4 regions of the Diaphorobacter sp. JS3051 genome follow, and region 1 is predicted to be linked to each of the others. Evidence: predicted binding sites of a transcription regulator. Region 1 holds the regulator's gene; each other region holds the start of a gene.

Evidence for each region. Region 1 encodes FNR, which switches genes on or off when oxygen is low (the NO sensors DNR and NnrR bind a similar motif). Its sites were predicted from a motif close to TTGATNNNNATCAA; they were not measured.
Region 2: a site for FNR is predicted at 2,027-2,040, ahead of cyoA (ubiquinol oxidase subunit II). Genes of this name have one in related genera too.
Region 3: a site for FNR is predicted at 3,285-3,298, ahead of I3K84_RS00040 (FeoA family protein). Genes of this name have one in related genera too.
Region 4: a site for FNR is predicted at 2,847-2,860, ahead of I3K84_RS09860 (bacteriohemerythrin). Genes of this name have one in related genera too.

Annotation. Positions count from the first base shown of each region.
Region 1 is NZ_CP065406.1:3,769,996-3,775,797, forward strand. Features, by position in the region: gene ccoP (cytochrome-c oxidase, cbb3-type subunit III) at 8-922, shown strand; gene ccoG (cytochrome c oxidase accessory protein CcoG) at 1,007-2,449, shown strand; gene I3K84_RS17950 (FixH family protein) at 2,511-2,789, shown strand; gene I3K84_RS17955 (hypothetical protein) at 2,866-3,153, shown strand; gene fnr (fumarate/nitrate reduction transcriptional regulator Fnr) at 3,195-3,938, opposite strand; gene hemN (oxygen-independent coproporphyrinogen III oxidase) at 4,110-5,492, shown strand; gene I3K84_RS17970 (sulfite exporter TauE/SafE family protein) at 5,496-5,802, shown strand, end outside.
Region 2 is NZ_CP065406.1:358,221-364,022, reverse strand. Features, by position in the region: gene tolA (cell envelope integrity protein TolA) at 1-400, shown strand, start outside; gene I3K84_RS01715 (MFS transporter) at 523-1,854, opposite strand; gene cyoA (ubiquinol oxidase subunit II) at 2,166-3,215, shown strand; gene cyoB (cytochrome o ubiquinol oxidase subunit I) at 3,277-5,283, shown strand; gene cyoC (cytochrome o ubiquinol oxidase subunit III) at 5,276-5,802, shown strand, end outside.
Region 3 is NZ_CP065406.1:4,024-9,825, forward strand. Features, by position in the region: gene kynA (tryptophan 2,3-dioxygenase) at 1-274, opposite strand, end outside; gene kynU (kynureninase) at 277-1,590, opposite strand; gene kynB (arylformamidase) at 1,664-2,335, opposite strand; gene I3K84_RS00030 (Lrp/AsnC family transcriptional regulator) at 2,430-2,897, shown strand; gene I3K84_RS00035 (YkgJ family cysteine cluster protein) at 2,916-3,242, opposite strand; gene I3K84_RS00040 (FeoA family protein) at 3,360-3,653, shown strand; gene I3K84_RS00045 (ferrous iron transporter B) at 3,650-5,551, shown strand; gene I3K84_RS00050 (hypothetical protein) at 5,576-5,773, shown strand.
Region 4 is NZ_CP065406.1:2,059,625-2,065,426, forward strand. Features, by position in the region: gene glmU (bifunctional UDP-N-acetylglucosamine diphosphorylase/glucosamine-1-phosphate N-acetyltransferase GlmU) at 1-941, opposite strand, end outside; gene I3K84_RS09850 (DUF2917 domain-containing protein) at 1,133-1,501, opposite strand; gene I3K84_RS09855 (LysR substrate-binding domain-containing protein) at 1,725-2,735, shown strand; gene I3K84_RS09860 (bacteriohemerythrin) at 2,994-3,413, shown strand; gene tyrS (tyrosine--tRNA ligase) at 3,484-4,716, opposite strand; gene I3K84_RS09870 (M23 family metallopeptidase) at 4,909-5,802, shown strand, end outside.

The sequences.
Region 1 (5,802 bases):
ATAACCCATGAGCGATTTCACGAGTAACTTCTGGTCCTTCTACGTGGCCGGAATCACCATCATCGGTATCGTGGCCTGCGGCTTGCTGCTGTGGATCACGTCCCGCAAGAAGGTCGAGGCTACGGCCGACAACACCACCGGTCACGTCTGGGACGAAGACCTGACGGAAATGAACAACCCCATGCCTCGTTGGTGGATGTGGCTGTTCATCATCACGCTGGTATTCGGTGCTGGCTATCTGGCTGCCTATCCCGGATTGGGGACCTTTAAGGGTAAGTTGGGCTGGACGCAGCTGGGCGAGTACCAAGCCGAAGTGGACAAGGCTAACGCAGAGTTGCAGCCCCTGTATGCGCGGTTCGAGGCCATGCAGCCCCAAGAGATGGCGGCCGACACAGCGGCCATGGCAATTGGTGAGCGTCTGTTCATGAACAACTGCGCGCAGTGTCATGGTTCCGATGCCCGCGGCAGCAAGGGCTTCCCCAACCTGGCCGACGGTGACTGGCTGCACGGCGGTGCGCCTGATCAGATCCAGAAGACCATCCACGATGGGCGCATTGGCGTCATGCCTCCCATGGCGGCCGCCGTGGGCTCGCCGGAAGATGTGCGTAACCTCGCCCACTATGTCCTGAGCCTGTCGGGAAGTCCGCATGACTCCCTGAAGGCGTCTCTGGGCAAGTCGAAGTTCACTGCGTGCGCTGCATGCCACGGGATGGACGGCAAGGGCAATGTGGCCCTGGGTGCCCCTAATCTGACGGATGACATCTGGCTGCATGGCTGGGGCGAAGCTGCCATCACCGCTATGATCAACAATGGCAAGACCAACGAGATGCCTGCCCAAACGGGCAAGTTGACCGATGCACAGATCAAGGTGTTGACGGCATACGTCTGGGGTTTGTCCAATAAGGCCGGCGCCCCGCGCTGATGCTCCCTGTGCGGCCGGCTCCCCGTCGAGGGGCGCCGGCCGTTTTGCGTTTTGGAAGTTGCACTTCCTTTTTGAGATTCCACCATGAAGCCAGCCGAAGGTCAGCCCCGTAAGGTGATTCCTATCACGCCAGTGGGGGCCGAAAGTTCGCAGACCGAGGTCATTTCGCTCTATGAGGCGCAAAAGAAAATCTATCCACGCTCGATAAGTGGAGTGTTCGCACGTTGGCGTTGGGCGATGGTGTTTCTGACACAGCTGGTTTTCTATGGCCTGCCATGGCTGGAGTGGGGGCAGCGCCAGATGGTGCTCTTTGACCTCGGAGCACGCCGTTTCTATATTTTTGGTTTGGTGCTTTACCCGCAGGACTTCATTTATCTGACGGGTTTGCTGATTATTTCCGCGCTGTCGCTTTTTCTGTTTACCGCAGTGGCGGGACGCCTGTGGTGCGGCTTCTCCTGTCCCCAGACCGTATACACGGAAATGTTCATGTGGATCGAGCACAAAGTCGAAGGCGACCGCAGTGCCCGTATGCGCCTGGACAATGGTCCGTGGACATTTGAGAAGATCTGGAAAAAATCTGTCAAGCAAGCCATTTGGATTGCGGTCGCATTCTGGACCGGCTTCACCTTCGTGGGCTATTTCGTTCCGATTCGCGAGCTGGGGGGAGAGTTGCTGGCCCTGCAAGGAGGGTGGCAGATATTCTGGGTGATCTTCTATGGGTTGGCCACGTACGGCAACGCAGGATTCCTGCGCGAGCAGGTGTGCAAATACATGTGCCCTTATGCGCGTTTCCAAAGCGCAATGTTCGACAGGGACACGCTGGTCGTCTCTTACGATCCTGAGCGCGGCGAGCCTCGCGGGCCCCGTAACAAGACCGTAGACCACAAAGCTGCGGGACTGGGTGACTGCATCGATTGCACGCTGTGTGTCCAGGTCTGCCCAACGGGTATCGATATTCGCAACGGACTGCAATACGAATGCATTGGTTGCGGTCTCTGCGTGGACGCTTGCAATACCGTGATGGATAAGATGAAGTATCCGCGCGGGCTGATTCGCTTCTCAACGCAGAACGGCGTCAAGAACCACTGGACCCAGTCGCAAATGCTCAAACGCGTGCTGCGACCCCGTGTGTTGTTCTATTCAGCGGTGCTGGTGGTGTTGTGCGTCGGCATGCTGGCCAGCTTGGTGGTACGCACCCCGTTGAAGGTGGACATCGTGCGCGACCGCGCTGCGCTCTCGCGCATCGTGGCGGGAGGCAAGCTTGAAAATATCTACCGGCTGCAGATCATGAACGCCACGGAGGGGGCGCAGCGCTACACCATCAGCGCCCACGGCATGGAAGGGCTGGAAGTGGCGTCCGAGACCGCAATTGACATTGGACCGGCGGAATCCCGATGGGTGGTTGTCCGTCTTCAAATTCCGTATGGCTCAGCATCTCCTGGATCGCATACGGTGTATTTCGATATTCAAGCGCAGGGTGATAAAGCCCAAGTGGCAGAGAAATCCGTATTCCTCGTACCCCGCTGAAGGCGGTCGTGGAATACAAATGAACAAGCTGTGCTCATAAATGAGCGAGGAGTTAATATAAATGTTGAGTAATTCCCCCATGAAACTGGACGACGACGGAAAGCCTTGGTGGACGTTTGGCCATGTCTGGCTTGTCATCGCGGGGCCGGTGATTGTCATCATTGCGGGCTTCGTGACCCTCTGGCTGGCCGTGAGCAAACCCGACCCCGTCATCGCGGAAGACTATTACCAACGGGGCTTGAACATCAACGAGACCCTGAAGGAGTCTGGGGGCGACATGACGCCTGCCATGAAGGGGCGCAACCATGCAGCTACTCCGCTGGAGGATCAACCGCGCTGACCGGCAGGGCGAGTCCTCTTTGCATGCCGGAGAACAGATGCTAGGCTGTCAACTACACCTGCTAGGAGATGGGCGAATGTGGATGCAACGATTGATGTGGATCGCGTGGCCGGCCTTTTTGATGGCGGGCGTCATGGAAATGGTGGTGTTCGCCTTCGTGGATCCAGAAGCGCTGCAGTGGTTTGATCAACCCCTGCATCTCTCGCGCGAAGGTGTGTATACCATCGCCTTCTTCACGTTCTGGTTCGTACTCATGGCTTCCAGCGCATTGACGACGCTGTTGTCACTCTCGCCCTTTGAGTTGAATCGCTGCCCCGTGCCCAAAGGGGCGCGGCCGGCTGATTGCGCCAAATACGTTTCCTGATCTTTCCGCCGATCAGTTATGAATGAGCAAAAAACCGAAGCTTAATGGCAGGCTTGCTGGCTGTTGACAATGCGCTTCAGCGCATCGGTATCGACGATGCGCACATGGCGCTGTTTTACTTCCACAATACCTTCTTCCACGAACTTGGAAAACGTGCGGCTGACGGTTTCCAGTTTCAATCCTAGGTAGCTGCCGATCTCTTCACGTGTCATGCGCAGCACCAATTCGGATTGCGAGAAACCCCGGGCATGCAAGCGTTGTACGAGATTCAACAGGAATGCGGCAAGGCGTTCCTCAGCACGCATACTCCCCAGCAACAGCATGACCCCATGCTCGCGAACAATCTCGCGGCTCATGATCTTGTGCACATGGTGCTGTAGTGCCGTAACTTCGCGCGACAACTCTTCAATACGATCGAAAGGCATGACGCATACTTCGGCGTCTTCAAGCGCTACCGCATCGCAAGTGTGACGGTCACTCACGATGCCATCCAGGCCAATGATTTCGCCCGCCATTTGAAAACCCGTCACTTGATCGCGACCGTCCTCGGTGGCGACACAGGTCTTGAAGAATCCGGTGCGGATGGCAAAAAGGGATGTGAAGGGTTCACCGTTCCGGAAAAGCGTGCCGCCACGCTTGATCTTGCGTCGTACAGCAACAATGTCATCGATGCGCTTGAGTTGCTGGTCGTCCAGACCCACGGGCATGCACAGCTCACGCAGATTGCAGTTTGAGCAGGCAACTTTGATGGTCTGGAGATTCGTATGCATGGGAACCCTGTTCATGGCTTGAGCTTACCTCTGAACGGCTGGGAGACATGGAATGCCGTAGGCCGCCGGACGACTTTGAGCCGAAGTCAAATTGTCGCCACAAGGACCTCATGGGCGCTTGATCAACGTCAAGGACTCATGGGGGACTCTACGGCACAGTGATATGAAAGTGCAAGGAATCCCGTCATGACCGTTGTTACAACAGAGCTCCTGCGTCGCTTTGACGTCCCAGGGCCGCGCTACACCTCTTATCCGACTGCTGATCGTTTTGTCGAGGCTTTTGGCGAGCGGGAATACATCCTTGCGCTGCAGCAGCGTCGCGTGGGGTCGGTAGCCAAGGCGATGCCTTTGTCGCTTTATGTCCACATCCCGTTTTGTGAATCGCTGTGCTATTACTGCGCGTGTAACAAAATCATTACCCGGCATCCAGAGCGGACAGAGGTCTACTTGCGTTACCTCAGCCGTGAAATCGACCTGCATACGGCGCACTGCGGTGTGGGTCAGCATGTGAGCCAGCTGCATTTCGGCGGCGGCACGCCTACTTTTCTGACGGATGACGGTTTGCGCGAACTGATGGGCATGCTGAGGCGCAGTTTCGTCCTTGTTCCTGGGGGGGAGTACTCCATAGAAGTGGACCCCCGGACCGTGGATGAAGCGCGGCTGGGATTGTTGGCGGAGCTGGGTTTCAATCGCCTGAGCTTTGGCGTGCAGGATTTCGACCCTGAAGTACAAAAGGCCGTGCACCGCATTCAGCCTGCCGAAAAGGTGTTCGCGTTGGTCGATGCGGCTCGCAAGCTCGGGTTTGAATCGGTGAACGTGGATTTGATCTACGGGCTGCCGCGACAGACACCGGAGTCGTTTGATTGCACCTTGGAGCAGGTAGCCGAGCTGCGGCCAGACCGGATCGCGCTGTATGCGTACGCTCACTTGCCAGAACGCTTCAAATCGCAGCGACGCATCATCACGGCCGAGTTGCCCATGGCTTCGGCCAAGGTGTCCATGTTGGCCCGGTCACTTGATGTGTTCCAAGAAGCCGGCTACGTCTACGTGGGCATGGACCATTTTGCTCTGCCAGACGATGCGCTGGCGGTGGCCAAGCGGCAAGGCAGGCTGCACCGCAATTTCCAAGGCTATAGCACGCAGCCCGATTGCGACCTGATTGGTCTGGGCGTTTCTGCCATCGGGCGCGTGGGCGCTACTTACAGCCAAAACGTGAAAACGCTGGACGAGTATTACGACTGCATTAACCAGGGGCATTTGCCTGTGGTGCGCGGGCTGGCGTTGACCAAGGACGACTTGGTGCGCCGCGCAGTCATCATGGCGTTGATGTGCCAAGGTGAGTTGCTGTTTGAGCCGTTGGAACAGTCTTGGCTGATTGATTTCCGCAGTTATTTCGATGCGGAATTACAGCAACTGCAAGAAATGGCGGCTCAGGGCTTAGTGAAAATTAGTGATGAGGGCGTTGAAGTTACGCCCATGGGGTGGTATTTCGTGCGCGGTGTGGCCATGGTGTTCGACAAGTATCTGCAGGCTGACCGTAACCGCGCTCGCTTTTCCCGGATTATTTGACCCATGCTGTGGGCGCTGGCCACGACGGCCTTCCTGATGGGGCTGATGGGAGGGGCTCACTGTTTGGCGATGTGTTCTGTTCCCTGCGCGGCGCTTACGGGGCTGGGTGGCACGCCGGACGCCACCCACACCATTCAATGGGCGCCCCGCCGCGGAATCCTCCAACGGGTAGCGCAGTTTCACGTGGGGCGCCTGATTGGCTACGGCGCCGCAGGGGCGGTGGTTGCGCTGGCCATGGAGCAACTCGCGTGGCTGGGGCAAAGCACCTCGGCATTGCGCCCCCTTTGGACGCTGATGCACGTGCTCATCC
Region 2 (5,802 bases), 920 kb from region 1:
CCGCAAGGCCGAGGAAGCCCGTGAAGCCAAAGAGGCTAGAGAGCGGCAAGAAGCAAACATCCGCCGCATGCAGCAACTGGCTGGCACGGGCGGCGAGACCGCCACGGGCACCGCGCAGCGCAGCTCCGGCCCCTCGGGCAGCTACGGTGGCAAGGTGGCCGCCAAGGTACGCCCCAACATCGTCTATCCCGACACCATCTCGGGCAACCCGCGCGCCGAGGTCGAGGTGCGCGCCGCTCCGGACGGCACCATCGTCGGCGCGCGCATCACCCAGTCCAGCGGCAACAAGGCGTGGGACGACGCGGTGATTCGTGCGCTGCACCGCACGGAAACCCTGCCGCGCGACGTGGACGGCCGCGTGCCGTCGTCCCTGGTGATCGGCTTCCGCCCGCGCGACTGAAGCAAAAAAGAGAGCTGCCTGCGCTTGTCCCTCAATGGTTTCAAATTGAAAACACTGTGAAACCTATTTGAGTCAAGCGCCGGCAGCTATCATTTTCGAGAACAACCGACAGCCAATCGAACTCAGCTGCGCTGCTCGATGAGGCGATTGATACGCAACGCGCCGAGTGTGCAGACCACGCCCGACAGCAGATACAGCGTCACCGCCCCCAGCCCGAAACGTGCCGACAACCCCAGAGCCACCAACGGCGCGAAGGCCGCGCCGATCAGCCAGGCCAGGTCGGACGACAGTGCCGCCCCGGTGTAGCGGTGCAGGGTGGAGAAGTTGGCCGTCACCGTGCCCGATGCCTGGCCGTACGACAGGCCCAGCAGCACGAAGCCCAGCAGCAGGAACACCGTGCCGCCCACCGCGCCACCGCCCAGCAGCCAGGGCGTGGCCAGGCTGAACAGGCCAATCAGCACGGCCATGGAGCCCAGCAGGTTGCGCCGGCCCATGCGGTCGGCCAACCGCCCCGACGCCGCCACCGCGCCGATGGCCAGGAATGCGCCGGCGATCTGCACGCACAGCACCTCGGCCATGGAGCGGTCGGAGAACAGGGCGAACCACGACAGCGGGAACACCGTCACCACGTGAAAGAGTGCGAAGCTGGCCAGTGCCGCAAAGGCGCCCAGCACCACATTGCTCCCCTCTTCGCGCATCACGCGGGCCACGCCCACGGGCTCCAGTTCCTTCTCTTGCAGCAATTCGGCATAGGACTGCCCCACCACCAGGCGCAGCCGCGCAAACAGCGCCACCACGTTGATCGCAAAGGCCACGCAGAACGGGTAGCGCCAGCCCCAGGCCAGGAATTCTTCGCTGGAGAGGCTGCCGTACAGGTAGGCAAACAACCCGGCGGCCAATGCAAACCCCACGGGCGCGCCCAGTTGCCCCACCATGGAATACCAGCCCCGGCGCTCCGGCGGTGCGGCCATCGCCAGCAGCGACGGCAGCCCGTCCCAGGAGCCGCCCAGCGCCAGCCCCTGGCCGAAGCGCAGCACCGCCAGCGCCCCAGCGGCTGCCAGCCCCGCCACCTGGTAGCTGGGCAGGAAAGCCATGCTCACCGTACAGCCGCCCAGCAGGAACAGCGCCAGCGTCAGCTTGGTGCCGCGCCCCCAGCGCCGCTGCACGGCCATGGAGATGGCGGTGCCCAGCGGCCGGGCGATGAAGGCGATGGCAAAGATGGCAAAGGCCATGAGCGTGCCGTCCAGCCGCGACATGAAGGGGAACAACAGCGACGGGAAGACCAGCACGCAGGCGATCCCGAATACGAAGAAGTCGAAATACTCCGACGCGCGCCCGATGATCACGCCCACGGCGATCTCGCCCGGGGTGACGTCTTCGTCGGTGTGCGCGCGCGACAGCGATGCCGCGCTCTCGGGGCCGTAAACGGGGTATGCGACGGAACCGCTACTCATGACCGTACTCCTTGGCTTTGCAGACACAGCTCCGTTCTACACGCAAGCCCCGCGGTCAACAAGTACGCTTACACTGACGTCCCGCGCGGGAAAACCCTCACGCCCAGTCGGCCATCCGCGCCGCCATGGTCGCGCCCGCAGGCCGCATACGGCCTGCCATCACGCCATAAGCTTGACCCTGGACAAAATGTCCAATCGACAAATGCGCTAGGCGTATTACATTCGTCTCCGTCCAGTAATTCGCGTTTACACCTAGCGCCGCGCCCGCCCGCGCGACGCAAGGCCGTGCACGCTTTTTGACACGCCTAGCAATGCTCCAATTGAAGAAACTCCGCGGGCCCACCTGGCTCGCCGCGGCTTTGGCCGCAGCCAGCCTGGCTGGTTGCAGCAAGGCCGTTGTATTGAACCCGGCGGGTGATATCGCTGCCCAGCAGGGCAACCTGGTGGTGACTGCCACGGTGCTGATGCTGATCGTCATCGTGCCGGTGATCCTGCTGACGCTGCTGTTCGCCTGGAAGTACCGCCAGGGCAACACCGACGTCGAGTACGACCCCGACTGGCACCACTCCACCTCGCTGGAGCTGGTGATCTGGAGCGTGCCGCTGATGATCATCATTGCCCTGGGCGCGCTGACCTGGATCGCTACCCACAAGCTGGACCCCTACCGCCCCCTGGACCGCATCGACGCCCAGCGCGCGCTGGCCGCCGACGTCAAACCGCTGGAAGTGCAGGTGGTGGCCATGGACTGGAAGTGGCTGTTCTTCTACCCCGAGCAGGGCATTGCCACGGTGAACGAGGTGGCCGCGCCTGTGGACCGCCCGATCCTGTTCAAGCTCACCGCCACATCCACCATGAACGCGTTCTACGTGCCCGACCTGGCCGGCATGATCTACGCCATGCCTGGCATGCAGACCGAGCTGAACGCCATCATCAACAAGCCCGGCGTGTTCCATGGCCTTGCCTCGCACTACAGCGGCCCCGGCTTCTCCGGCATGACCTTCAAGTTCCACGGCCTGAGCGATGCCGAGTTCGCCCAGTGGGTGGACAAGGCCAAGACCGAAGGCAAGCCCCTGGACAAGACCACCTACCTGCAACTGGCCAAGCCCAGCCAGCGCGACCCCGTGCAGCGCTTTTCTACCGTGGAAACGGGCTTGTACGGCAAGGTGCTCAACCGCTGCGTGGAAGACGGGCAGATGTGCATGCACGACATGATGGCTATCGACGCGCTCGGCGGCGAAGCCTTCGTCAAAGCCAACGGTCTAACGCTGCCGCAGGACGTATGCACCGCCGGCAACGCGCCACAGATCCTGGCCGCGCTGCAGCCGGGCTTAGCCCTCCCCGAGGCCCCCACCCAACAGTGAATTTGACGGACCCGACGCGGGCGCCAAGCCGGCGCCGGGCCCATTAGCCAAGAGATTCGATATGTTGTCTGAACAAACTACCCCAGCCCACTGGCTGTTGGGCCGCATCACCTGGGACTCGATCCCGATGGCGCACGAGCCCATCGTGCTGTGGACCTTCATCGCGGTGGTCCTGGGTGGCATCGTGATGCTGGCCGGCCTCACCAAGTTCCGCCTGTGGGGCCCGCTGTGGCGTGACTGGATCTGCTCCATCGACCACAAGAAGATCGGCATCATGTACATGATCCTGGGCCTGGTCATGTTCCTGCGCGGCTTCGCCGACGCGGTGATGATGCGCCTGCAGCAGGCCATGGCTGTGGGCGAGAGCATGGGCTACCTGCCGCCGCACCACTACGACCAGATCTTCACGGCCCACGGCGTGGTCATGATCTTCTTCGTGGCCATGCCCTTCGTCACGGGCCTGATGAACTACCTCGTGCCGCTGCAGATCGGCGCGCGCGACGTGTCGTTTCCCTTCCTGAACAACTTCAGCTTCTGGATGACCACCGGCGGCGCCGTGCTGGTGATGATCTCGCTGTTCCTGGGCGAGTTCTCCACCTCTGGCTGGCTGGCGCTGTCCAACCTCGGGGCGCAGGACCCTGGCGTGGGTCTCGACTATTACATCTGGGGCCTGCAGATTGCGGGGGTGGGCACCACCTTGTCGGGCATCAACCTGATCGTCACCATCATCAAGATGCGCGCGCCGGGCATGAACCTGATGAAGATGCCCGTGTTCACCTGGACCGCGCTGTGCACCAACGCGCTGATCGTCGCCTCGTTCCCCGTGCTGACGGCCGCGCTGGTGCTGATGTCGCTGGACCGCTATATCGGCACCAACTTCTTCACGAACGACCTGGGGGGCAACTCCATGCTGTACGTGAACCTGATCTGGATCTGGGGCCACCCCGAGGTCTACATCCTGATCCTGCCCGCGTTCGGCGTGTTCTCCGAGGTCGTCGCCACGTTCTCGCGCAAGCGCCTGTTCGGCTACACCTCGATGGTCTACGCCACGGTGTGTATCACCATCCTGTCGTACCTGGTGTGGCTGCACCACTTCTTCACCATGGGCTCGGGCGCCACAGTGAACACCTTCTTCGGCATCACGACGATGATCATCTCGATCCCGACGGGCGCCAAGATCTTCAACTGGCTGTTCACCATGTACAAGGGCCGCATCCGCTTCAGCGTGCCCATGCTGTGGACGGTAGGCTTCATGTGCACCTTCGCCATCGGCGGCATGACCGGCGTGCTGCTGGCCGTGCCCCCGGCCGACTTCGTGCTGCACAACAGCCTGTTCCTGGTCGCGCACTTCCACAACGTGATCATCGGCGGCGTGGTGTTCGCCGTGTTCGCTGCCATCAACTTCTGGTTCCCCAAGGCCTTCGGTTTCCGCCTGATCGAGTCCTGGGGCAAGGCATCGTTCTGGTTCTGGCTGACTGGCTTCTGGGTCACGTTCACGCCGCTGTACATCCTGGGCCTGATGGGCATCACGCGCCGCGTCAACCATGTGGAAGACGCCTCGCTGCACATCTGGTTCATCATCTCCGCGGTGGGCGTATGCCTGATCGCGGCGGGCATCGCCTGCTTCTTCATCCAGCTGTTCGTGAGCTACCTCAAGCGCGACCAGTTGCGCGACGTGACCGGCGACCCCTGGGACGGCCGCACGCTGGAGTGGGCCACCTCCTCGCCCCCGCCGCAGTACAACTTCGCCTTCACGCCCGTGGCGCACGAGATCGACGCCTGGTGGGACATGAAGAAGCACGGCTACAAGCGCCCGCTGACCGGCTTCCAGCCGATCCACATGCCCGCCAACACGGGTGCCGGCGTGGTGATCGCCGCGCTGTCCACCGTGTTCGGCTTCGCCATGATCTGGCACATGTGGCCGCTGGCGATCGCCTCGTTCGCCGCGACCGTGCTGGCCTCGATCATCCACACCTTCAACTACAAGCGTGACTACTACATTCCGGCAGCCGAAGTGGCCGCCACGGAAGACGCACGCACCCAGCAGCTTGCCGCAGCCCATGTCTGATACCACCACCTTGCACGCGGGCGGCGCCGCCGCCCTGGCACCGCGCGAGTACCACCTCGCGCATGAGCCCCACCCCGAGAACGGCACGTCCCTGGGCTTCTGGCTCTACCTGATGAGCGACTGTCTCATCTTCGCAGCGCTGTTCGCCACCTACGGCGTGCTGGGCCGCAGCTATGCGGCGGGCCCCACGGGCGCCGAGCTGTTCGACCTGAAGCTGGTGGCCATCAACACGGCCTTCCTGCTGACGTCGTCCATCACCTTCGGCTTTGCCATGCTGCAAAAGCAGGCAGGCAACGTGCGCGGCACGCTGACCTGGCTGGCCGTCACCGGCCTGCTGGGCCTGGCCTTCCTGGGCGTGGAGCTGTATGAGTTCGCACACCTGATCCACCAGGGCGCGACACCCCAGCGCAGCGCGTTCCTGTCGGCCTTCTTCACGCTGGTGGGCACGCACGGCCTGCACGTGACCTTCGGCCTGATCTGGCTGGTCACGCTGATGATCCAGATCAGCAAGCACGGGCT
Region 3 (5,802 bases), 570 kb from region 1:
AAGCGGGTGGCAACTCGTCACGCGCGATATGGGCGATGGCCGCGTGCAGCTCATGCAGCATGAGCTTCATCCACAGCTCGCTGGTCTGGTGCTGCACGATGAACAGCATCTCGTCGTGCGCGGGCGACAGGGGCTTTTGCGCGCCCAGCACGCTGTCCAGCTGCAGGTAGTCGCCATAGCTCATGCTGTGGCTGAAGTCGAGCTGTGCGCCCTCCTGGCGCACGATGGCTTCGGTGGCGCCGGAGGATGCGCTGGGGTGGTGGGGGCAGGTCATGGTCAGGTCACGGCGTTGAGGTGGTTGAACTCGGGCTTGCGCCATTCGCCGGATTCCAGCACCTGGCGCAGGTGCTGCACGGCATTCCACACGTCTTCAAATCCGACATGCAGCGGCGTGAAGCCAAAGCGCAGGATGTCCAGGTGCTTGCCGCCGTCACCCTTGCGGAAGTCGCCGACCACGCCGCGCGCGATCAGGGCCTGCACGATGGCGTAGGCCCCGCTGCCGACGCCCTGAACGCCCAGGCCCTCGCCACGTGTCAGGCACACCTGCGAACCGCGCGCCGCATGATCGCGCGGCGTCGCCAGTCCCAGGCCGTGGCCGGCGCAGTGCTCCTCGACCAGCGCGATGAATAGATCGGTCAGTGCGAGCGACTTGGCGCGCAGCGCCGCCATGCCGCCCAGAGGCTCGGCGGCGGTAAAGATGTCCAGCCCGCACTGCAGGGCCGACAGGCTCACGATGGGCTGCGTGCCGCAGAGGTAGCGTGCGATACCCGGTGCGGGCTGGTAGTCGGGCGTGAAGGCGAAGGGCGCGGCATGGCCGAACCAGCCCGACAGCGGCTGCGCAAATGTCGCATCCGGGCGGTCCGCCAGGCGCGGGTGCACCCACACGAAGGCGGGCGCGCCAGGGCCGCCGTTGAGGTACTTGTAGCTGCAGCCCACCGCATAGTCGGCGTTCGCGTCCAGCAGGTGCACGGGCACGGCGCCCGCGCTGTGGCACAGGTCCCAGACGCACAGAATGCCGTGGGCGTGCGCCTGCGCGGTCACGGCGGCCATGTCGTGCATGGCGCCGGTGCGGTAGTTCACGTGGGTGAGCAGCAGGACGGCGACCTGGGGCGTCAGCCGCGTGGCGATTTCCTCGGGCTCCACCAGCACCAACTCCAGTCCGTACTCCTGGCACACGGACTGGGCGATGTACAGGTCGGTGGGGAAGTTGCTGCGCTCGCTGACGAGCTGGGTGCGACCGGGATGGTCCGCGCGGGCCACGCGCGCGGCAGCCGACAGCACCTTGTACAGGTTGACCGAGGTGGTGTCGGTGAACACCACCTGGTCCGGCCCCGCGCCGATCCAGGGAGCGAACTGGTTGCCCAGGCGCTGCGGCAGGCTGACCCAGCCGGCCTTGTTCCACGAGGTGATGAGGTCCTGTCCCCATTCCTGCTGCACTACTTGGGCCACGCGCGCCGGCGTGGCGCGGGGCAGGGCGCCCAGGGAATTGCCGTCCAGGTAGATCACGCCCTCGGGCAGGCTGAAATGGTCGCGCAGGCTGCGCAGCGGGTCCTGCGCATCGCGTGTGCGGCACTCTTGCAAGGTAGTCATGTGGTTTGTGCTATTAATAAAGTAGCTGTTAGCGCTTACTGCATGAGCGTTAGAGGCCAAAACGGCTTAATGTTCATGCGCGCGGCGGCAGCGCACGCAGCACGGCGCGCACGGGCGATGCGTCGGCCGTGGTGAGCTTGAGCGGCAGCGCGATGAGTTCGTAGTCGCCCTCGGGCACATCGTCCAGCACCAGGTTCTCCAGCACGCGCAGGCCGCGCCGGCGGATCACCTGGTGGCTGGGCAGCGGCTTGCTGTCGGCGGGGTCGATGCTGGCGGTGTCGATGCCCACGAGCACTACGCCGGCGTCGGCCAGGCGCTCGATGGTGTCGGGCGCGTAGGCCGTGAGGCCCGCGTCCCAGCGGTCCACGGGCATGCGGGCGTAGGTGCGCACCAGCACCCGCGGCGGCAAAGTGCCCGTCATCGCATGGGCAATGTGGGTCCATTCGATGAGCGGCCCGCAGTCCAGCGCATGCACCACGCGGCAGGGGCCGATGAAGGCTTCCAGCGGCAGGGCGCCGATGGCTGCGCCGTCCGCTGCGTAGTGCAGGGGCGCGTCAGCGTGCGTGCCCACGTGGGGCGAGAGCGTGAGTGCACTCACGTTCACCGGGCAGCCGGGGCCCAGTGTGGCGCTCCACTGCTGCTGGTAGGGTGTATCGCCCGGGAACACCGGGCTACCCGCATGCACGGGGGCAGAGATGTCCCACAGCGCGGGCGATGGCGTGGAGGTGGCGGTCATGCCGCGCATGCTATGCGCGGCGGAGGGGCGGGTAAATGGTTTATCCCTGATGGGTGATTCATTTGGATAATCCATTCTCGCAGAGACATTTTTGGGTTAAATCATGCAAGCCGAGATCGACCGTACCGACCGCCAGCTGCTGCGCGCGCTGCAGGACAACGCCCGCCTGACCTCCGGCGAACTGGCCGAAATGGCGCACCTGTCGCAGTCGCCCTGCTGGCGGCGCGTGAAGCGGCTGGAGGACGCCGGGGTAGTGCGCGGCTACCACGCGCAGCTGGACCGGCGTGCGGTGGGGCTGGGTGTGATGGCTTTCGTGATGGTGGGCATCGACCACCAGACGGAGGCGCTGTCCGTGGCGTTCGAGGAGGCGGTGTGCGCCATTCCCGAAGTGGTGCTGTTCCACGGCATCTCGGGCCCCGCGGACTTCCTGCTGGTGGTCGTGACGACCGACCTGGACGCGTATTCCGAACTGCTGCAGCGGCGCCTGCACCGCCTGCCGGGCGTGCGCCAGGTACAGACCTATTTTTCGCTGCAGGAATTCAAGGGGCGCATCGGCGGGTTGCCCGTGTGAAAGCGGGTCCTGCGGCGTTCAGAGCACCAGCCCGTCCAGTGCCGGCAGATGGTGGCGCTGGCGGGCGCGATTGCAGGCAGCGCTGCCGGCTTCGAATTCGCGGCAGGGCGAGGGGCGCCACTCGTAGATGCCGCAGGCCGCGCGCAGGCCCACTTGGCCCGTGAGGGCCGAGCAGCGCGGCTGCGCATGGTCCGTGCCCCGCATGCGTGCAGTGTGGTCCGTGACCGGCACCACCAGCCCATCGGGAACGCAGCCGCCCAGCTCCTCCGTCTCATGTACCGAGAAGTCCACGCGAAAGCTGGCGCAGCAGGCGCCACAGGTCAGGCAGGGGTGAAGAGTGGTCATGGCGTACGTCGCAGGGGGTGTCATTGTGACGCGCCACAGGTCCTGATGTGCATCAATCCAGCAGCGTGCAGTTCCATTAGAATGAGAATTACTTTTATTCATTGACTGCAATACAACATGCTTCACACGGGGAATGACGCCGCGCAGCCGCGGGGGCTGGACACCTTGCCGCATGGCGTGCCGGCCACGGTTGCCGGGCTGCTGCCGGCGCAGGATGGCCGGTCGCAGGCCATGGTGCTGCGCCTGATGGAGATTGGTTTCCTGCCGGGCGAGCCGGTGCGCGTGATTGCCCGGGGCTTTCCCGCGGCCGACCCCCTGGCCGTTCGCGTGGGCCAGGCCACTTTTGCCCTGCGCCGCCATGAGGCGGCCCTGGTGCAGGTGCGCGTGGATGCGCTGGAGGCCGCGGCATGAGCACGGCGGCATCTCCCCTGCACATCGCGCTGCTGGGCAACCCCAACTGCGGCAAGACGGCGCTGTTCAATGTGCTGACCGGCGCACGCCAGAAGGTGGCCAACTACGCGGGCGTCACCGTGGAGCGCAAGGAAGGCCTGTTCACCACCGCCAGCGGCCGGCGCGTGCGCGTGTTGGACCTGCCCGGCGCCTACAGCCTGCACGCGCAGAGCCTGGACGAGGCCGTCACCCGCGATGTGGTCACCGGCCGCCGCCCAGGAGAGGCCATGCCCGAGCTGCTGGTCTGCGTGACCGATGCCACGCACCTGCGCCTGAACCTGCGCCTGGTGTTGGAGGCGCGCGACCTGGGCCTGCCCATGGTGCTGGTGCTGAACATGAGTGATATGGCGCAGCAGCAGGGCATCCAGATCGACCGCGAAGTCCTGGCGCGCGAACTGGGCCTGCCCGTGGTGACCACCGTGGGCGTGCGCGCCGACGGGGCGCGCGAGCTGCTGCAGTGGCTGGACACGGCCACCCCGCAGGCCGCCCGCGGCGCCGCCGTGGGCACACAGGCGCCACCGCCCGTCAATGCGCTGGAGGAAGACCGCCCGCAGCGCGTGCAGCAATTGCACCAGGAAGTGCGCCGCATCATGGGGCTGGCCGTGCGTGAGCCCGCGCTGCGCCTGCAGCGCGACGACCGTATCGACGCCGTGGTACTGCACCCGCTGTGGGGCACGCTGCTGCTGGCGGTGACGCTGTTCCTGATGTTCCAGGCCGTGTTCAGCTGGGCAGAGGTGCCCATGGGCTGGATCGAAGGCGCCACGGCCGCCGTGGCCGAATGGCTGAACGCCCACATGGCCGAGGGGCCGCTGCGCAGCCTGCTGGCCGACGGCGTGATCGCCGGCGCAGGCGGGGTGCTGGTGTTCCTGCCGCAGATCCTGATCCTGTTCTTCTTCATCCTGGCGCTGGAGGAATCCGGCTACCTGCCGCGCGCGGCCTTCCTGCTGGACCGCGTAATGGGCACCGTCGGCCTGTCGGGACGCTCGTTCATCCCGCTGCTGTCCAGCTTCGCTTGCGCGGTGCCGGGCATCATGGCCACGCGCTCCATTCCGGACTGGCGCGACCGGCTCGTCACCATCCTCATCGCGCCGCTGATGACCTGTTCGGCCCGCCTGCCGGTGTACGCGCTGCTCATCGCGGCCTTCATCCCCGATCGCACGGTGGCGGGGCTGTTCAACCTGCAGGGGCTGGTGCTGTTCGCGCTGTACCTGGGCGGCATCGTGAGCGCCATGGCCGTGGCGGCCGTTGCGCGGCTGGCGCGGCGCGGCGACGGCGCCACGCCGCTGCTGATGGAGCTGCCCGCCTACCGCTGGCCCAGCGTGCGCAACCTGGCGCTGGGGCTGTGGGAGCGCGCGGGCATCTTCCTGCGCCGCGTGGGCGGCATCATCCTGCTGGTCACCATCCTGCTGTGGTTCCTGTCGTCGTACCCCGCGCCGCCGGCGGACGCCACGGGGCCGGCCATCGAATACAGCTTCGCCGGGCGCATCGGCGCCGCGCTGGAGGTGATCTTCGCGCCCATCGGCTTCAATTGGCAGATCAGCATCGCCCTGGTGCCCGGCATGGCCGCGCGCGAGGTGGCGGTGAGCGCCCTGGGCACGGTGTACGCGATTGCCGCTTCGGCCGACGACACGGCCGCGCAGCTCGCGCCCATGCTGGCGGCGCAATGGTCGCTGGCCACGGCGCTGTCGCTGCTGGTGTGGTTCATCTTCGCGCCGCAGTGCGTCTCCACCATCGCCGCCGTGCGCCGCGAGACCAACGGCTGGCGCTGGCCGCTTGTCATGACGGGCTATCTCTTCGCACTGGCCTATGCGGCCAGCTTCATCACCTACCGCGTGGCCCTGGCGCTGGGCGGTGGTTGAAAACCGTCACCAAGGAGCAGAACCATGTGGCAAGACATTCTCACCGCCGTGATCGTGGCCGTGGCCGCCCTGGCGCTGCTGTGGCGCTGGCTGCCACAGCGCTGGCGCGCCCGCGCCGCGCGCGTGCATCCGGCACTGGCGCCCATGGCCAAGACCGGCAGCAGTTGCGGGGGCTGCAATGCCTGCGCCGGAGACCGCTGCGCGCCGGCACGCAAGCCCTGAAGCCGGGATAGCCCCGCCGCGGGCCTAAA
Region 4 (5,802 bases), 1.7 Mb from region 1:
TTGCTGATGTGGCAGTAGGCGCCGATGCGCGCGCCCTCGCCCAGTTCCACGCGGCCGGTGAAGATGCAGCCCACGTCGATCTCCACATCCTGCGCACAGAGGATTTCGCCGCGCGCGCCGCTGCGCGCATCGTCGCGCAGGTCAAAGCGCGCGGGGTCGGCCAGGCGAACGCCCTGCTCCATGAGTGCCGCGGCCTGGGCGCGCTGGTGCGCGCGCTCCAGCTCGGCCAGTTGCGCGGGGCTGTTCACGCCCGCCACCTGCAGCGCATCGCCAATGCAGTGGGCCGCCACGGGCACGCCGTCCGCCACGGCCATGGACACGATGTCGGTCAGGTAGTACTCGCCCTGCGCGTTGTCGTTGGTCAGACGCGCCAGCCAGCCCGCCAGGCGCTGCGCGGGCACGGCCATGATGCCGCTGTAGACCTCGTCGATGGCGCGCTCGGCATCGTTCGCGTCCTTGTGCTCCACGATGCGCTGCACCGTTCCGCCCTCGCCGCGCACGATGCGGCCGTACCCTGTGGGATCGGGCAGGCGCACGGTGAGCAGCGCTAGGCGCTCGCCCGCCCCGGCCTCGACCAGCGCGCGCAGCGTCGCGGCCTGGGTCAACGGCACGTCGCCCGACAGCACCACCACCGTGCCATCGCCCGCCAGCGCGGGCGTGGCCTGCTGCACCGCGTGGCCCGTGCCCAACTGCGGCTCCTGGCGCACGAATTTCAAGTCAAAAGTGCCTCCAGCGCCCGCCAATCCTGCGCAAGCAGCTTCTACTTCTGTAGCGCCATGGCCCGTTACCACCACCACGCGGCGCGCCTGCAGGCTGGCGGCCTGGCCCAGCACATGGTGCAGCAGGGGCCGGCCGGCCAGGCGCTGCAAGACCTTGGGAATGCGGCTTTTCATGCGCGTGCCCTTGCCCGCGGCCATGATGATGATGTCCAGTGCTGTCATGAAGGTGTGGAGAGTGGAAGGTCGTCGTGTCCTGCCAGCCCAGGCCGGCAGCCCGCCGCCATTATCCCGCCGCCCATGCGCTGCCCCTCTGCGGCGCGGCTGCACCACCGCCCCTGATTGCTCCTAAAAAAATAGCTGCTAGCGCCCGTCATTCGGGCGCTAGCAGCCAGTTTGATGCGATAGCCGGACGGTCAGGCGCGGCAGACATCGCCCCGGGGGGAGGCGTACTGCGTTGACGGTGCGCGCACCGCGGCGGCGCTGCGCCACTGGAACTGCAGCGGCTCGCGGCCCATCGGCTCGACCACGGCGTGCTGGCCGGAGGCCACGCACACGCTCTGGCCCGCGTGCAGCATGAGGTCCCCCGAATCCTCGCGCCAGCCATGGGGGCCGTCGCTCAAGGTCACCCAGGCCAGGCCGCTGACCACGCGCAGTTGCATCGGCGCGCGGGGGTGCAGGCTGCGCGCCGCGCCCTGGGGAATGGTGCACAGTTCCGGTCCGGCAACGCCGGCGGGAACGCTGGAGGCTTGCGAATGCAGAACTTGCGAGGTGGTCACGGTCATCTCCTGGTAAACCCTTTGAAGTGACGCCAGTGTGCGACTGCGACCCGGGCACCGTCCAATGAAAACGGAAGGCCTCATCGATTACGGAACGGCATCAATCACTGTATCACCCCATGCCCCGGGGGACGGCAACCGCCAGCGGTGCACCTGCTGCCTGAGCAGCCTGCTGCGCGATCGATGAAAAAGCGCTAGCATTTTGATTCCCAATGGTCATCAATCTGCCATGAACTCCCCTCTCTTGCCCGCCAGCGCTCCTCCCATCGCGCATCTGCGCACCCGGCCCGTGGCCGTAGGTCATTGGCGCGCATTTCTGGCCGTGGCGCGGCATTTGAACTTCCGCGCCGCGGCCGAGGAACTGGCCCTGACCCAGTCGGCGGTGAGCCGCCAGATCCAGGCGCTGGAGGACGAAGTGGGCGTACCCCTGTTTCTGCGCCACACACGCGCCGTGGAGCTCACCAGCGCCGGCGGCCAGCTGCAGCGCGCCGTGGCGCCCGCGCTGGAGCGCATGGACGCGGCCGTGCGCCTGGTGCGCCAGACGGCGGGGCGCAAGAGCGTGGCCATCACCACCTGGGCCAGCTTTGCGTCCATGTGGCTGATCCCGCGCATGGAGGAATTCCAGCGCGACAACCCCGACATCGACATCCGCATCGACGCAACCGACACCATCGTGGACCTGGAGACGGCCGACGTGGACCTGGCCCTGCGCTCCAGCGTGCCCGGCACGCAGGCCGCGGGCGCGCAGCGGCTGTTTGGCGAGCAACTGGCGGTGGTGGCCAGCCCCTGGCTCCTCAACAGCATGCCGCCCATCCGCACGCCGGCCGACGTGGCGCAGTTCACGCTCATCGAGGCAGGCGACGCGCACCGCATGCCCTATTTCGAGTGGATCACCTGGCGGCGCTGGTTCGAACTGCACGGCCTGGGGCGGCTGCAGCCCAAGCGCTGGCTGTACTTCAACTACGCGCAGCAGATCGTGCAGGCCGCGCTGGCCGGCCAGGGCCTGGCGCTGGCGCGCATGCCGCTGATCGCGGAAAGCCTCGCCTCGGGCGACCTGCAGGAGGTGCTGCCGGGCCACCGGCTGGACTCTCCGCTGGTGTACTGGCTGGTCGTCGGCCCGCGCAGCGGCCAGCGCCCCGAAATCCAGGCGTTCAGCGCCTGGCTGCTGCTGCAGGCCGAAGCCACGCGCCAAGCCGTCGGCGAAGTGCCGGACACGGACCTGAACGACGACATCTCCTGAGCGCGGCACGATCGCTCCTCTATTTATAGCGCCTAGCGCGCGATGGGCGGGCGCGTTTGGCTTTTTGCACAGGAATGCGTGGCAAACCGCTCACGCAGCCGGGCGCTTCGTCTGACGAAGATCAAGGCCCATGCAAATCCATGCGAATGACATGGTCTTCCCCTATGGGTTGTCACGCAAAGGTCTGCGACCGTCGGCAGGCTATGCCCCGCCCCCGACAACACCAATGGACAGAAGAGAAGACCCTGTATGCCTTTCATGCCCTGGACCGCGGAACTGGAACTTGGCCTGCCCGAAATCGACGACCAGCACCGTCAACTGGTCGCGCTGACCAACGCCCTGCACGATGAACTGAGCGCGGCGAGCCCGCGCCGCAGCGCCGTGGGCGAAATTTTGGAAGGCTTGGTGGACTACACGCACAACCACTTCATCGTGGAGGAGGTGCTGTTTCAGCAGCACGACTACGCCGAGACTCCCGCCCGTAAGGCCGAGCATGACGGCTTCACGCGCAAGGCCATGGATCTGCTGACGCGCTTCGACGGTGGGCAGGAGGTCTCGCTGGAGGCGCTGGAATTCCTCAAGCGATGGCTGGTGCACCACATCTGCAAGGTGGACCGCGCCTACCTGCCGTTCATGCGCGAGGCGCTGCAGGCGCAACGCACCGCCGCCCTGGCCTGAACGGGCATGAAAAAAGCCACTGCGCGCAGTGGCTTGGCAAAGCGGGAGCGCGGTCGCGCCCCGCCGGGCATCAGGCCAGGGTGACGCGCGCGAACTTGCGCTTGCCGACCTGCACCACGTAGCTGCCCGCTTCCAGCTTCAGGCCCTTGTCGCTGACCACGCCGCCGTCCACGCGCACGCCGCCGCCGTCGATGAGGCGGTTGGCCTCGCTGGTCGAGGGCGCAAGGTTGGCCTGCTTGAGCAGCGCACCGATGCCCAGGGGCGCGCCCGCCAGGCGGACTTCGGGAATGTCGTCGGGGATGCCGCCCTTGCTGCGGTTGACGAAATCCTGCTCGGCCGCGTCGGCCAGTGCGGCGCTGTGAAAGCGCGCGGTGATCTCCTTGGCCAGCATCACCTTGGCATCCTTGGGATTGCGGCCTGCCGCCACCTCGGCCTTGAGCGCGGCGATTTCGTCCAGGCTCCTGAACGACAGCAGCGTGTACCAGTCCCACATCAGGGTGTCCGAGATGGAGAGCACCTTGGCGAACATGGAGTTGGCGTCCTCCGTGATGCCGATGTAGTTGTTCTTGGACTTGGACATCTTGTCCACGCCATCCAGCCCCACCAGCAGCGGCATGGTGAGCACACACTGCGGCTCCTGCCCCCATTCTTGCTGCAGATGGCGTCCCATGAGCAGGTTGAACTTCTGGTCGGTGCCGCCCAGCTCCAGGTCGCTCCTGAGCGCTACCGAGTCATAGCCCTGCAGTAGCGGGTAGAGGAACTCGTGCAGGCTGATGGAGCTGCCGTCGGTGAAGCGCTGGTGGAAATCGTTGCGCTCCATCATGCGTGCCACGGTGTACTTGGCCGACAGCTGAATCATGCCGCGCGCACCCAACTGGTCGCACCACTCGCTGTTGTAGCGGATCTCGGTACGCGCTGGGTCCAGCACCTTGGCCGCCTGGGTGTAGTAGGTTTTGGCGTTGACCTTGATCTGCTCGGCCGTCAGGGGCGGGCGCGTGCTGTTGCGGCCCGACGGGTCGCCGATCAGCGTGGTGAAGTCGCCGATCAGGAAGATGACCTGGTGGCCCAGGTCCTGCAATTGGCGCATCTTGTTGAGCACCACCGTATGGCCCAGGTGGATGTCCGGCGCCGTGGGGTCCAGCCCGAGCTTGATGCGCAGCGGCTGGCCCGTGGCCTCCGAACGCGCCAGTTTCTGGGTCCATTCTTCTTGGGGCAGAAGCTCGTCGACCCCGCGCAGGGAGACTTCAAGCGCCCGTCCTACACCATCGGTCACCGAGAATGTTGTAACAGCAGATTGATTCATAAGGGTTTTTTGGGGTGCCGCCAGGGCCCCAACGACTATACTTCCGGGCACTTTCCAGCCGTGGATTCTAGTGGGCCACCCGTACGCCCGGCGTTCGCTCCCTTCCACAGCACTACGACATTGACAGTGCCTCCCGCCCTTTAAGACCCTGGCCCGGGGCCTGGAAGCACACAGACGCCTGGGGTAAGACTCTTGAACAACGGCTTGACGACCGCCTGCCTGGTATTGCTCAACCAACTGAAGCAGTCCGTTCAGAAACATCCAAAACGCATCACTGCCGCCGTGGCCACCCTGCTGCTCACCGGCGGCGGCGGTGCCTTCGCAGTGGCTTCCTTCGCTCCCGACCCGGCCGACCTGCCCGTGCGCACCGTCACGCAGGCCGTGCAGTCGCTGGCGGCAGACGAACCGCTATCGTCGCTGGTGGACATCCCGCAGTACGCGCTGTACCGCTCCGACGTCACCCGCAGCGCCGATACCGCCGAGAGCATCCTGCAGCGCCTGGGCGTGGCAGACCCCGCCGCTTCGGCCTTCCTGCGCAGTGACGCCAACGTGCGGCAGAACCTGCTGGGACGCACCGGCCGCTCGATGTCCGCCGAGACGACCGACGACCACCGCCTCACCCGCCTGACGGCGCGCTGGGCCCCCGACGACAGCGAGAGCTTCAAGCGCCTGGTGGTCGAGCGCCAGCAGGACGGCAGCTTCGCCTCGCGCATCGAGACGGCGCCGCTGACGGTGGGCAGCCGCCTGGCGGGCGGCATCATCCGCAGCTCGCTGTTTGCAGCAACGGATGCCGCCAACATTCCCGACGCCGTCGCCGTGCAGCTGGCAGAGGTGTTCTCCGGTGACATCGACTTCCGGCGCGCCCTGCGCAAGGAAGACCGCTTCTCGGTGGTGTATGAAACCCTGGAGGCAGATGGCGAGCCCCTGCGCAGCGGCCGCGTGCTGAGCGCCGAGTTCCACAATGGCGACAAGACCCACAGCGCCGTCTGGTTCCAGGAGCCGGGAGCCACCAAGGGCTCGTACTACACGCTGGACGGCGAGAGCATGCGCCGCGCCTACCTGTCGTCGCCGGTCGAGTTCTCCCGC